DNA from 4 places in the Streptomyces sp. NPDC022552 genome. Region 2 is predicted to be linked to each of the others. Evidence: riboswitches for the same ligand, from Rfam matches in the RefSeq annotation. Region 2 holds a riboswitch; each other region holds the start of a gene.
What was found. Region 2 has a riboswitch for cobalamin ahead of metE (5-methyltetrahydropteroyltriglutamate--homocysteine S-methyltransferase). Riboswitches for the same ligand answer to the same signal wherever they lie in the genome.
Positions count from the first base shown of each region.

Region 1: it holds a riboswitch for cobalamin, as region 2 does, so the genes downstream of both, ACZ3OF_RS06800 (prenyltransferase/squalene oxidase repeat-containing protein) here and metE (5-methyltetrahydropteroyltriglutamate--homocysteine S-methyltransferase) in region 2, are expected to answer to the same signal.
Region 3: it holds a riboswitch for cobalamin, as region 2 does, so the genes downstream of both, ACZ3OF_RS26505 (ABC transporter substrate-binding protein) here and metE (5-methyltetrahydropteroyltriglutamate--homocysteine S-methyltransferase) in region 2, are expected to answer to the same signal.
Region 4: it holds a riboswitch for cobalamin, as region 2 does, so the genes downstream of both, ACZ3OF_RS13220 (energy-coupling factor ABC transporter permease) here and metE (5-methyltetrahydropteroyltriglutamate--homocysteine S-methyltransferase) in region 2, are expected to answer to the same signal.

Region 1 covers NZ_JBVHGJ010000002.1:419,804-422,987, forward strand. The annotation lists gene ACZ3OF_RS06795 (SCO2322 family protein) at 1-278, opposite strand, end outside; gene ACZ3OF_RS06800 (prenyltransferase/squalene oxidase repeat-containing protein) at 317-1,567, opposite strand; cobalamin riboswitch at 1,630-1,796, opposite strand; gene ACZ3OF_RS06805 (MBL fold metallo-hydrolase) at 1,851-2,885, opposite strand.
Region 2 covers NZ_JBVHGJ010000010.1:309,334-312,517, reverse strand. The annotation lists gene metE (5-methyltetrahydropteroyltriglutamate--homocysteine S-methyltransferase) at 1-1,131, opposite strand, end outside; cobalamin riboswitch at 1,292-1,508, opposite strand; gene ACZ3OF_RS25665 (hypothetical protein) at 1,620-3,161, opposite strand; gene ACZ3OF_RS25660 (hypothetical protein) at 3,158-3,184, opposite strand, start outside.
Region 3 covers NZ_JBVHGJ010000011.1:182,469-185,652, reverse strand. The annotation lists gene ACZ3OF_RS26515 (amino acid permease) at 1-1,121, shown strand, start outside; gene ACZ3OF_RS26510 (M67 family metallopeptidase) at 1,198-1,626, shown strand; adenosylcobalamin (AdoCbl) riboswitch at 1,634-1,783, shown strand; gene ACZ3OF_RS26505 (ABC transporter substrate-binding protein) at 1,792-2,766, shown strand; gene ACZ3OF_RS26500 (FecCD family ABC transporter permease) at 2,763-3,184, shown strand, end outside.
Region 4 covers NZ_JBVHGJ010000004.1:28,860-32,043, reverse strand. The annotation lists gene cbiQ (cobalt ECF transporter T component CbiQ) at 1-369, opposite strand, end outside; gene ACZ3OF_RS13225 (energy-coupling factor ABC transporter substrate-binding protein) at 376-717, opposite strand; gene ACZ3OF_RS13220 (energy-coupling factor ABC transporter permease) at 717-1,415, opposite strand; cobalamin riboswitch at 1,445-1,640, opposite strand; gene dhaM (dihydroxyacetone kinase phosphoryl donor subunit DhaM) at 1,755-2,177, opposite strand; gene dhaL (dihydroxyacetone kinase subunit DhaL) at 2,174-2,788, opposite strand; gene dhaK (dihydroxyacetone kinase subunit DhaK) at 2,795-3,184, opposite strand, start outside.

The DNA.
Region 1 (3,184 bases), on a different contig from region 2:
TGCGGGGTGCCGAAGTCCACGACGACCGCCACCCGCTTGGTGCCGGCCTTCTCCTCCGTACCGGCGCAGACGCCCGCGAAGTCGGGGGCGGCGGTGGGCCGGGCGGCGTCGCTGCTGTCCTTGCTGACCGCGAAGCGGAAGCCGACGGCCTCGCCGTCGGACGGCCGGGCGGTCGCCGGGCCCTGCGTCGCGTACGCCCAGGTCCCCCCGCCGTCGCTCTCCCAGGACGACCAGTACCGGTAGCCGACGGCCTCGGCGGGAGCGGCGGCGGCCAGCATCAGGGCGACGCCGGCCGCTGCGCCGAGGAGCCCGGCCCTCACTTCTTGCGCCCGCTCACCAGGAAGCCGATGCCGACGCCGACGACCATGCCGATGCCGATGATCCACCACACGTCGAAGGAGCCGGAGTCGTCGTCGCTCGCCTCGGGCGCGGCGGACGGCGAGGCCTTCGGCGCGGGCCCGGTGGCGGCCAGCTCCTCGAGGAGGTCCGTCGAGCCGAAGGCGCGCGGGTCGACGTGCATCGCCTTCGCGGCGAGGATCAGCTGCGCGTACGCGGCGGGACCGCTCTCCTTCGCCCAGGCGGCGGAGTTCTTCTGGAGCCAGGTCAGCGCGCCGGAGGCCTCCTTCGTGGCACCGGTCGCGGCGAGCGCGACGACGGCGTCGGCGGTGTTGCCGTGGTCGGGCAGCTCGGTCGGGTCGGTGGCGCCGGGCATCGGCGGGGTGTTCAGGTGGCCGGTCTTCGCCAGCGCGGCGGCCAGGTAGGAGGCGCCGTTGAGCGCGGCCCGGTCCATCGTCGGCTTCGCCAGGTCCGTGCAGACCGGGCTCTGCTGGGGCTCCACGCCCCGCGCGGTGATGCCCTTGCCGAGCCCGGCGAGCGTGGCGGCGGCGGTGGCGTCGGCGTTCGCGAGAAGCTTGCCGTCCTTGTCGGGCTGGTACGCGAAGGCGCCCGCACCTTCCTTGGCGGAGCAGGGCAGGGCGAGGCCGAGCAGGGCGTCGTACGGGGTCCTGCCCTCGACGGACTTCACCGCGCCGGGCTTCTCGCCGAGCGCGGTGAGCGCGCTGATGACGATCGAGGTGGAGTTGGCGTCGCTGGGGCCGCCGGGGTTGTAGCCCCAGCCGCCGTCCTTGTTCTGCACACCCTTCAGCCAGGCCGCGCCGGCCGCGGCCGCCTTGGCCAGGGGCTCGGGTTCGGTGCTCAGGCGCTTGGCGCCGGTGAGTGCCTGGACGGCGACGGCGGTGGCGTTGGTGTCCAGCATGGTGGCCGTGTCGCAGGGCTTGGCGGGGTCCGGGCGGTACGACGCGAAGGCGCCGCTGTCGCACTGCTGCTTCCGGAGCCAGGACACGGCCTCGTCGGCGGGCTGCACACCGCTGGTCGTCTGGGCGATGAAGGCGAGCGACTGGCGCCACACGCCGTCGTACGTCGGGTCCTTCGTGCCGTAGAGCCCGGCGGGGATCACGGGCGCGGGGGTCGCGGACGGGGAGGGCGCGGCGGATGCGACGGGGGCGACGCCGGTGCAGAGCACCGCTGCGGCGGCGAACGCGGCGGCGCCGCGACGGACGGTGATCATGCGAGCTGTGGCCCTCTCCTGCGGCCGGGCACCGGCACGCTGAGGCACCAGGCTCGGCTCCGTATTCCTCGACGGTGCCGGCGGTCACGTCCCGGGCGGGGCATTCCGGCTTCCGTCCACGGCGGGCGAGGGCGGTCACGGTTGCGGGTCAGTGCCGGATTTGCACCGGCTTCCCCCCGTACGGGTGTGAGGACGACTCGCACACTCTACCGGCCCGTACACCGCCCGACCGGCGGGTGCGAGGCGCCTCACACCTCCGCCCGGGCCGGGGGCGGCCGGGGCCTCACACCGCCACGTACGCCACGGGGTCGGTGCCCGGGGCGGCCTCCGCGCGGCCCAGTTTCACGAGGCGGCGCACGTGGGCCTCCGCCTCGCTGACCGCGATGGTGCGGGAGCCGTACGGGATCTGGTCCCAGGGGCGGTTCCACTCCATGCGCTCGGCGAGCTGCCAGGGGGTGAGCGGCGCCGCGAGGAGGCGCAGGAGTCCGGTCAGCCGCTCCTCGTGGTGGTCGAGCAGCTCCCGTACCCGGCCGGCGGCGTCGGTGAAGGCGTACTGATGGGCCGGGAGCACCTCGGCGACGCCGAGCCGCCCGATCCGCTCCAGTGAGTCCAGGTAGTCGCCCAGGGGGTCGGTGGCGGTTTCGTCGTCCGGGTCCTCGTAGAGACCGATGTGCGGGGAGATCCCGGGGAGCAGGTGGTCGCCGGAGAAGAGCCGGCCGTGGCCCGGGAGTCCGGCGGGGTGCTCCTCCTCCAGGTGGAGGCAGACATGGCCGGGGGTGTGTCCGGGGGTCCAGACCGCGCGCAGCCGGCGGCCCGCGAGATCGAGCAGCTCGCCGGGGACGATCTCGCGGTCGGGGAGCGCGGAGCGCAGTCCGGGCAGGGTGCTCGCGCGGCCCGCGCGGGTCGCGCGGAGCGGGGCGGTGTGCTCCTCGGGGGCGCCGACGGCGGCCAGCTTGCGGGCGAGGTAGTCGAGCCAGGTGCCGGGTTCGGACTCGCGGGTGCGGCGGACGACGGCGGTGTCGGCGGCGTGCATCGCGATCCACGCGCCGGACGCCTCGCGGACCTGACCCGAGAGCCCGTGGTGGTCGGGGTGGTGGTGCGTGATGACGACCCCGTGCACGTCCCGTACGGAGGTCCCCAACGCGGTCAGTCCGTCGGCCAGTTCGTTCCAGGACGCCGGATCGTCCCAACCGGTGTCGATCAGCACGGGCCCGCGGTCGGTGTCGAGGACGTGGACGAGGGTGTGCCCGAGGGGGTTGTCCGGAATGGGTACCCGGAGCGACCAGACGCCTCCGCCGTGCTCGGTCACCTGGCTCATGGGCCCTCATCTCTCCGCGACGGCAGGGCGATTGCTCGACCGGGCCCACTATAACGAGAACTGACGGTCCGTCAGGGTGGCGTGCGGTGCCTTGTCGGGCGCGCGGCCGTGCGGTAGACCGCCAGGCCCTCGGGCTCGCGGTGGTGGAGGGTGGAGTCGTCAGCGCAGGGTGCGGCCTGGGCCGCTCGGGACCGGCGAACACATCACGGCGCTGTGTGGTTTCGTCGGGCACGCCGATCCGGGCTTCGCGCTGCGGGTGTACACGCACCTCATGCCGAGCAGCGAGAGCCGTACTCGGA
Region 2 (3,184 bases):
CTGCCCGAGTCCTCGTGCCAGCACGGCGATCTCCGCCGTCTTCTGGCGGGCGAAGGCGAGCCAGCGGGCGACCTGCGGATCGAGGTCCCGTTCGGCGGTGGCGTCCAGCGGTACGTGCAGCAGGGAGCAGGAGGCGGCGACGTCCACCTGGTCGGCGAGGCCGAGGAGCGTGCCGAGAACGGCCAGGGACTTCTTGAGGTCGTTGATCCAGATGTTGCGGCCGTCGACGACGCCCGCGACCAGGCGCCTGCCGGGCAGGCCGCCGACGGAGGCGAGGTCGGCGAGGTTTGCGGCGCCCGACTCGGTGAAGTCGAGGGCCAGTCCGTCGACCGGAGTCTTGGCCAGGACGCCCAGCGCGTCGCCGAGCCGCCCGAAGTAGGAGGCGACGAGCAGCTTCGGCCGGTCGGTGGCGGTGCCCAGGTCGCGGTAGGCGCGGGCGGCGGCGTTCAGCTCGGCCGGGGTGCGGTCCTGGACCAGCGCGGGCTCGTCGAGCTGGACCCACTCGGCGCCGGCCTCGCGGAGGTCGGCGAGCACCTCGGCGTACACCGGCAGCAGGCGGTCCAGCAGAGTCAGCGGTGCGAAGTCCGCGGCCACGCCCGGCGCGGGTTTGGCCAGCAGCAGGTACGTGACGGGACCCACCAGGACCGGGCGGGCGGTGTGACCGAGCGCCAGGGCCTCCTTCAGCTCGGCGACCTGCTTGCCCGAGTCGGCGGAGAATACGGTGTCAGGCCCGAGTTCCGGGACCAGGTAGTGGTAGTTCGTGTCGAACCACTTGGTCATCTCCAGCGGGGCGACGTCCTGGGTGCCCCGGGCCATCGCGAAGTAGCCGTCCAGCGCGTCGGCCTCGACGGCGGCGCGGTGCCGCTCGGGGACGGCGCCCACCATGACGGTGGTGTCGAGGACATGGTCGTAGTACGAGAAGTCACCGGTCGGCACCTCGTGGATGCCGGCATCGGCCAGGTGCCGCCAGTTCGAACGGCGGAGGCCGGCCGCGGTCTCCCGGAGGGCGTCGACGCCGACGCGGCCCCTCCAGTAGCCCTCGACGGCCTTCTTCAGTTCGCGGTGCTGCCCCTGCCGGGGATAGCCGTACACGGTGGCTCGTGCTGCCGCGGCTGCGGACTTCGGTGTCACGGAACTCTCCTTCGCGAGATGTGTCCTTGAACGCCCCGGTGACGGGACGCGGACGCGAAGGAACGCACGACCGGGCGGACCACGTCGCGGTCGTGCCGCACGTGCCGCTCGAGATACGCCGACCCGCCCACGAGGTCACCGGGATCACCGCACGCGAACGATCGCGTACGGGCAACGGGCAGGTCTTCGGACTCGCGGGCACGTCTGCCGAGGCAGACACCTACTGGCCGTCGCTTCCCAGACCCGTACGGGCCCAGTGCGTATGACGGCGGTCGTTCCCGCTCACCGCTGCGGGGCAGTCCCGGATTCCCACCGGGTTCCCTCTTACGACGCATCCCGCCTGGTGGACGGGGCGAACCAGCTGCAAGGGCCACCTTAGGCGGACGGACGGCGAAACCGCACACCCCTGCCCGCATTCCGGAACGTTCCGCAACGCGCCGGGCCGCCTCTCCTCCCGCATCCCGGCGCGGTGCGGCGGCCCGGCCGGGTCAGCCGCGGCTCGCGGTGCAGTCCGACGGGGTGGGGCGGCCGGTCGGCCAGGCGAGGCCGACGAAGCGGATGCGGCCGGGTGCGTCGGGCGCGAGTTCCACCACGGAGACCGCCTTGTTGTACGGGTTGCCGTAGTTGTCCAGGCAGATCCAGCCGCTGGCGCCGTCGACCTTGCCCATCCCGTGCAGCCGCAGCCACGAGTCGCTGATACGGCTCAGGGTGGGGATCACCGGGTCCGCGTCGTCGCGCATCCGGATGGCGGTGACCGCGGTGAGACCGGCGTCGTAGAACGTGATCGTCCGCGAGTCGGTGAGCTCCACCGGGCCGATGTCTCCGACCTCCTTGCTGGTCGCCAGCTCGGCCAGGGTGCGGAAGGCGGCCGCGGAGCCGCCCGTGGCGGGCGCCTTGGGGCCGCTCCAGGCGTCGGGGTGGGCGACGGCGGCGTACTGGAGCGTCACACCCTTGCGGAAGGCGGTCCAGTCGAGGAGCTTGTCCGAGGAGAGGGTGGAGGCCCCGGAGCCGGTGATGATCGTGTACTTCTTCTCGGTGCAGCCCCGGTTGCCCAGTTCGTTGACGAACTGCCTTAGCTGGACGGGCCGTCCGGCGAAGTAGATGACCTTGGCCGCCGAGGTGCAGATGGTGTCGACCATCTGGTCGAAGGCGTTGGCGGTCGTGCCCTCCTCGTGGAACTCCTCGGGCGCGCGGTACTGCTCGGGCGCGCGGGGCGATCCGGCGGTCCGCTCGGCGAAGGCCCGCTTGAGCGCGTCGACGTAGTTGTCGCCGGTGCGGATGTCCTCGACGACCAGGGTGTGCTTGGGGTCGATGCCCTCGTTGAAGTGGGACAGGGCCCTGGCCTGGTCGGTGGTGGTGGGGACGACCCGGGCGAGGCCCGGGTACGCGTCGGGCCTCTGGGCGCTGTTGCCCGAGTCGTCGGCCGTGATGGGACCGCCGACGACGGGAATGCCGCGCTCACGGGTGAGATAGCCGATGGCGGCCTGGGTGGTGGCGGTGGAGACGTCGAAGCCGATCACGGCCCGGAGGTTGTCGGTCGTCGACTCCGACATGGTGCCGAGCTGTTCGGCGACGGGCCGCCAATGCGCGTGACTGCGACCGGGGTTGGCGAGCAGTAGCCGTATCGCCGGCTTCTTGCTGTTGGAGTCGTGGTTGGCGCGGTACTGAGCCAGGTAGGCGCCCTGCACCTCGTGGAGCGTCTTCTGCTGCTCGAAGGCCTGCGCCGGCGCCATCGGCAGCATCACGGCGACGGAGACGTGCGGTTCGCCCTTGATCCGGTCGTTCTCCGCCTTGATCCGCGCGCTGACCTCCCTGAGGTTGTCCGCGAAGACGAAACTGCCGTCGGTGACGCCCGTGCACTCCCGGGAGCCCTCGGGGCCTCGTTCCTCGATGCCCTTGCCGCAGGCCGGATCCGGCCCGAGGACGACGATGCCGGCCCATACGGCGGCGCCGAGCACGGCCAGGGCGACGACGAGGGCGGCCGCCTTGGTGAGCGGTCCGCCGGGGAGTCTTGCGATGAACGACGTCATGACGCGGCACCTTCCTGGACGGG
Region 3 (3,184 bases), on a different contig from region 2:
CGTACTGGCTCTTCTGGGTCGTCACCGGCATCACCGAAGTGACCGCCGCGTCCGAGTACATGCAGTACTGGACCAAGAACACCGACGGCATCCTCGATCAGCCGCAATGGGTCTTCGCCCTGATCTTCACGGTCGTCCTGTTCCTCGCGAACCTGATCTCCGTCAAGCTCTTCGGCGAGCTCGAGTTCTGGTTCTCGATGGTCAAGGTCACCGCGATCGTCGGCATGATCCTCATCTGTGCCGGCATCCTCACCATCGGCTTCTCCGACGCCGGTGACACCGCCTCGATGACCCTGCTCTGGTCCGAGGGCGGCTTCTTCCCCAAGGGCATCGGCTCCACCCTGATGACCCTGCAGATGGTCATGTTCGCCTTCCTCGCCGTCGAGCTGGTCGGCGTCACGGCGGGCGAGTCCAAGGACCCGAAGACCGTCCTGCCCAAGGCCATCAACACCGTGCCGTGGCGTATCGCCGTCTTCTACGTCGGCGCGCTGATCATGATCCTGTCGGTCGTCCCGTGGACCCACTTCCAGCCGGGCGTCTCCCCGTTCGTCGCGGCCTTCGAGAAGATGGGCCTCGGCGTCGGCGCCGCGATCGTGAACTTCGTCGTCCTGACGGCCGCGCTCTCCTCCTGCAACTCGGGCATGTACTCCACCGGCCGCATGCTGCGCGACCTCGCGCTCAACGGCCAGGGCCCGAAGTTCTTCACCAAGCTCACCAAGAACGGTCTGCCGCTGGTCGGCACGTCCTTCTCCGCCGGGCTGATGATGGTCGGCGTCTGGATCAACTACCAGTGGCCCGGCGACGCGTTCAACTACGTCGTCTCCTTCGCCACCATCTCCGGCATGTGGGCCTGGATCATGATCCTGGTCTGCCAGGTCCGCTTCCGCCTCAAGGCCGACCGCGGCGAGCTGCCCCAGTCGTCCTTCAAGGCGCCGGGCGGCATCTGGTGCAGCCTCTTCGCCCTCGCCTTCATCGGCATGGTCATCGTGCTGATGGGCATCGACAAGGACGCGCGGATCTCGCTCTACTGCGCGCCGCTGTGGGGCCTCGTCCTCGCGGTCGCCTACCTGGTCCTGAAGTCCCGCAACCCGGAGGGCGCGGCCTTCGCCAAGCGCTCGTAACCCGGTCTGTCCAGCATTCGGGCCGTCCCGTACCACTCCTCGGTACGGGACGGCCCCTTTGCTTATCCTGTCCGACATGCTGACCATCACCCGGGCCCTGTACGACCAGATCGTGGAGCACTCCCGCGCGGACCACCCCGACGAGGCCTGCGGCGTGGTCGCGGGTCCTGTCGGCAGCGGCCGCCCGGAGCGGTTCATCCCGATGCTGAACGCCGCGCGCTCGCCCACGTTCTACGAGTTCGACTCCGCCGACCTCCTGAAGCTCTACCGCGAGATGGACGACCGGGACGAGGAGCCCGTGATCATCTACCACTCGCACACCGCCACCGAGGCCTACCCGTCCCGTACCGACATCTCGTACGCCAACGAGCCCGGCGCGCACTACGTCCTGGTCTCCACCGCCGACACCGACGGCGCGGGCCCCTTCCAGTTCCGCTCCTACACGATCGTCGAGGGCGTCGTGACCGAGGAGGACGTGAAGGTCGTCGAGGAGTACGACGTCTGAGACACTGACGCGACCATCAGGGCGGCAGGACCCAGGAAGCCGGTGCGAATCCGGCACGGTCCCGCCACTGTGTCCGGCCCCTCCGGGGCCGGAAGCCAGGAACTGACCTGCCGCCTCTCACCACCGACTGGGGACGTGGAAATCCCCGGAGGAGGCTCGTCCGCCATGACCTGGCGCCGCCGTACCCTGCTGCCCGCCGCCGCCCTCGTCCCGCTGCTCGCCGCCTGCGCGGCACCCGCGGAGAAGGGCGCCCCCGCCGCCAAGGCCGCACCGGGGTTCCCGTACACCGTCGCCAACTGCGGTGTGAAGACGACGTACCAGGCCCCGCCGCAGCGGGCCGTCACCATGAACCAGCACGTCACCGAGGTCATGCTCGCCCTCGGCCTGGAGAAGTCCCTCGTCGGCACGGCCTACCTCGACGACCGGATCCTCCCCGCGTACAAGAAGGCGTACGACGCGGTGCCGGTGCTCGCGAAGGAGTACCCCTCCAAGGAGGCCCTGCTCGCCGCGAACCCCGACTTCGTCTACGGCGGTTACTCCAGCGCCTTCGACGCCAAGGCCGGACGGAGCCGGGACGACCTGAAGGCCGCGGGGGTCGACAGCCGCCTCAACATGGAGTACTGCCCCTCCGGCTCCTCCTCCCTCGCCGACCTCTACCGGGAGGTCGACGAGGTGGCCCGGACCTTCGGCGTCCCCGACCGCGGCACACGCTGGACGGCCGAGGCGAGGAAGACGGTCGCGGCGACCGAGAAGAAGGTGGACGGGGTCGCCCCCGTCTCGGTCTTCGTCTACGACAGCGGCGACAAGACGGCGTTCACCGCCGGAGGCAAGGGCATCGGCAACGAGCTCATCACCCGGGCGGGGGGACGGAACGTCTTCGCCGACCTCGACAAGCCCTTCGGCGACGCGACGTGGGAGCAGGTCGTCGCCCGCAAGCCGGACGTGATCGTCATCTACGACTACGGCTCCACGACCGTGGAACAGAAGAAGAAGCGCCTCCTGGAGGACCCGGCCCTCAAGGACGTCCCGGCGGTCAAGAACCGCCGCTTCGCCGTGCTGCCGCTCTCCGACGCGGTCCTCGGCGTCCGCGTCCCGGCGGCGATCGAGAAGCTCGCGACCCAGCTCCACCCGACCCGATGACGGCCACCCCGCTCCCGGACACCGGAGCGGAACCGGGCGCGACACCGAAGAGAGCGGCCGCGCCCGGTCCGGCTCCCGGGGACCCGGCCCCGGCGGTTCCGGCTCCGGCGGTTCCAGCCCCGGTCGCCACGACGGCCGGCGGGCGGGCCGGGTCCGGGCGGTACCTGCTCGTTCTCGGCGGACTCGTCGTCGCCCTCGCGGTCGCCGTCGTCGCCGGGGTCGCCCTCGGGTCCGTGCGGATCCCCGTGGGCGACGTCGTCGAGATCCTCACCGGACGCGCCGCCCCCTCCCCGTACCGCACGATCGTGTTCGACGTCCGGCTCCCGCGCGTGCTCCTCGGCGCGATCGTCGGCGCCGGGCTCGCCGTCGTCGGCGCCGTCCTCCAGGCCCTGGTCCGCAACCGGCTCGCCGACCCCTT
Region 4 (3,184 bases), on a different contig from region 2:
TGTCGTGAAGGCGAACAGCAGCACGCCCAGCGACGCCGACGAGGTCCGCAGCAACAACTCGCCCGCGTGGACGGGACCGTCGTGCGCGAACGCCACCAGGCCTCGGTCCCCGCCCACCTCGAAGAGCAGCGGGATCGCCCCCGTCACACAGAAGCCCAACGGGATGCGGAAGGCGCGCCACAGCTGACGCCCCGGCACCCCCGCCGGCCCGAGGAGGACGGCCAGGGTGGCCGCCGCGACCAGGACGGCACCGGGCCACGGCGGCAGGCACACCGCGCAGAGCGTCAAGCCGAAGCCGAGCACGGCTTTCTCGCACGGGTGACGGCGGCGCCAGCGACTGCTGTGCGCCGCCGCGTCGATCGGCAGCACCGGCGCCTACTCGCCGACGGACGCCGACCGCAGCGCCTTCGCATCGGCGCGGGCCTCGCCCTGCTTGCGGCCCTTGTGCAGACCGAAGTAGTAGGCGAGTACTCCGGCGCCGATGGCGGCCTGCAGGGCGAAGAGCGCCGACTCGATCTCACCGGAAGCGGGCTCGTACAGCGGGGAGAACCACGGCTCGTAGTCGGGGTCGATCTCCGTGATCGCCGTCTCGGCCTCGGCGTCGGCGCCGGTGAACGGCTCCTCCTTGTGGTCGCCGAGCCCCAGGACGAGCGGGAGCACGGCGAGCGCCGCGACGACGAGCAGCAGCAGCGTGTTGATCTTCGCGTTCCGGCTCATCAGGCGCTCGCCTCCGCGTTCTCGTTCTTCTTCCGGGACGGGAGCAGGACTCCGAGGCGCGTCAGGTCCGCCTTGCTGGACTGCGTGAGCAGCCGCATGACGAGGACCGTCAGCAGACCCTCACTGACGGCGAGCGGAAGCTGCGTGACGGCGAAGATCCCGCCGAACTTGGCCAGCGCGCCCAGCACACCACTGCCCGGGTCCGGGAAGGCCAGCGCGAGCTGGACACTGGTCACGCAGTACGTCGACAGGTCGGCGACGAACGCCCCGAAGAACACGCTCACCATGAGCGGAACGTCGAAGCGGCGCAGCAGCCAGTACGTACCGAAACCGGCCCACGGCCCGACGATCGCCATCGAGAAGACGTTGGCGCCGAGCGTGGTGAGCCCGCCGTGGGCGAGCAGCAGCGCCTGGAACAGCAGCGTGATCGTGCCCAGGACCGCCATCACGGGCGGGCGGAACAGGATGGCGCCCAGTCCCGTACCGGTCGGGTGCGAGCAACTGCCCGTCACCGACGGAATCTTCAGGGCGGACAGAACGAACGTGAACGCACCGGAGGCACCGAGCAGCAGGGTGGACTCGGGGTTGGCCTTGACCTCACGGGTCAGGGCGCGGACACCGTGGACGACAAAGGGTGCGGACGCGACGCCCCAGGCGGCCGCGTGCACAGGGGGCAGATACCCCTCGGCTATATGCATGGTTGGGAGACCCTCTCCAGCACCTCGTGGATGGACAACGCACCCTGGCCGGTCTCCTGGCTGACGGGTCATGCCGCCGCGGCTCCGCCTTCCCACACCGCCGCGGTCTCCCGCGGCGGTCCAGTGGCTTCCCCGGAGGGATGGAGCCGGACTTCCCGATCACAGTGGCGAGGGCCGCACCGGTACTGCACCGGTTTCCCGTACACCAAGGCGCTGTGACATTAGTGGGTTGACCAGGTACATCACAACACGGGTGCTGCCGGGGACGGTGTGTGACGGATCTCCCGCGCGCCCCACGCACCCCTGTCGGCCCCCTGCGCGCGCCTCCCGCGCCCCGCCTCACACCTTGCGGTACGTGTACGCCTCCGAGGCCGCCGCCACCACCGCGTCCAGGTCCCCTCCGGCGCTCGCCGTGACGAGGGCGGCGACGGCGCCCTCGACGAACGGGGCGTCAACGAGGCGCGAGCCTTCCGGCAGCTCGTCCTCCTCGGCGAGGAGCGCCTTGACGGTCAGGACGGCGCTGCCGAGGTCGACGAGGAGGGCCACTCCGGCGCCCCCGTCCACCGACTTCGCCGCCTCGACGATCCGCTCGGAGCTCGTGCCGAGACCCCCGTCGGGGGTGCCCCCGGCCGCGGCGACGGGAGCGGTCGGCCCGCCGCCCGCGAGGCCCCGGGCCAGCGCGGCGACACCGTCGGCCACGGCCGCGCTGTGCGAGACCAGCACGATGCCCACCGTGCCCACGATGCCCACCTGACCGGTCACGCGGCAGCCACCTCCGCGAGGGCGGCGATCAGCAGGGCCGACGAGGTGGCCCCGGGATCCTGATGCCCGATGGAACGTTCGCCCAGATAGCTCGCCCTGCCCTTGCGCGCCTGGAGGGGTACGGTCGCGAGGGCGCCGCGCTCGGCCGCGTCCCGGGCGGCGGCGAAGGAGTCGCCGAGCGCCTCGGCCGCCGGAACGAGCGCGTCCAGCATGGTCTTGTCCCCGACCTGGGCACCGCCGAGCTGCCCGACGGCGGCGACCCCGGCGGCCAGGGCCACGGCCAGGTCCTCCCGCGTCACCGAAGGGGCATCCCCGAGCGCCTTGCCGGTCCGCCGCAGCAGCGTCCCGTACAGCGGTCCGGACGCGCCCCCGACCGTGGAGATCAACTGCCGCCCCGCGGCGACGAGTACGGCCCCCGGCGTCTCCGGCGGCTCCTTCTCCAGCACGTCCGCCACCGCGGCGAACCCGCGCTTCAGGTTGGCCCCGTGGTCCGCGTCGCCGATCGCCGAGTCGAGCTCGGTGAGACGCTCGGCCTCACGGTCGACGGCGGCCGCGGCCGTGGTCAGCCAACGATGGACGAACACGGCGTCGCACGCGCTCACTTCGGGCATGCCCTCTCACCGGCCCCAGCGCAGCGCGGGCGTCTGCACGGGCGCGTCCCAGAGCCGCAGCAGCTCCTCGTCGGCCTCGCAGAGCGTCACCGAACAGCCGGCCATGTCGAGCGAGGTCACATAGTTGCCGACCAGCGTACGGGCGACCGGCACCCCGCGCTCGGTCAGCACGCGCTGCACCTCGGCGTTGAACCCGTACAGTTCGAGCAGCGGCGTCGCGCCCATCCCGTTCACGAGGGCGAGGACCGGTCCGGACGGCCGCAGGTCCTCCAGTACGGCCTCGACGGCGACGTCCGCGATCTCCCCCGAGGTCATCATGGGCCGCCGCTCGCGCCCCGGCTCCCCGTGGATACCGATGCCCAACTCCAGCTCCCCCTCCGGGAGTTCGAAGGTGGG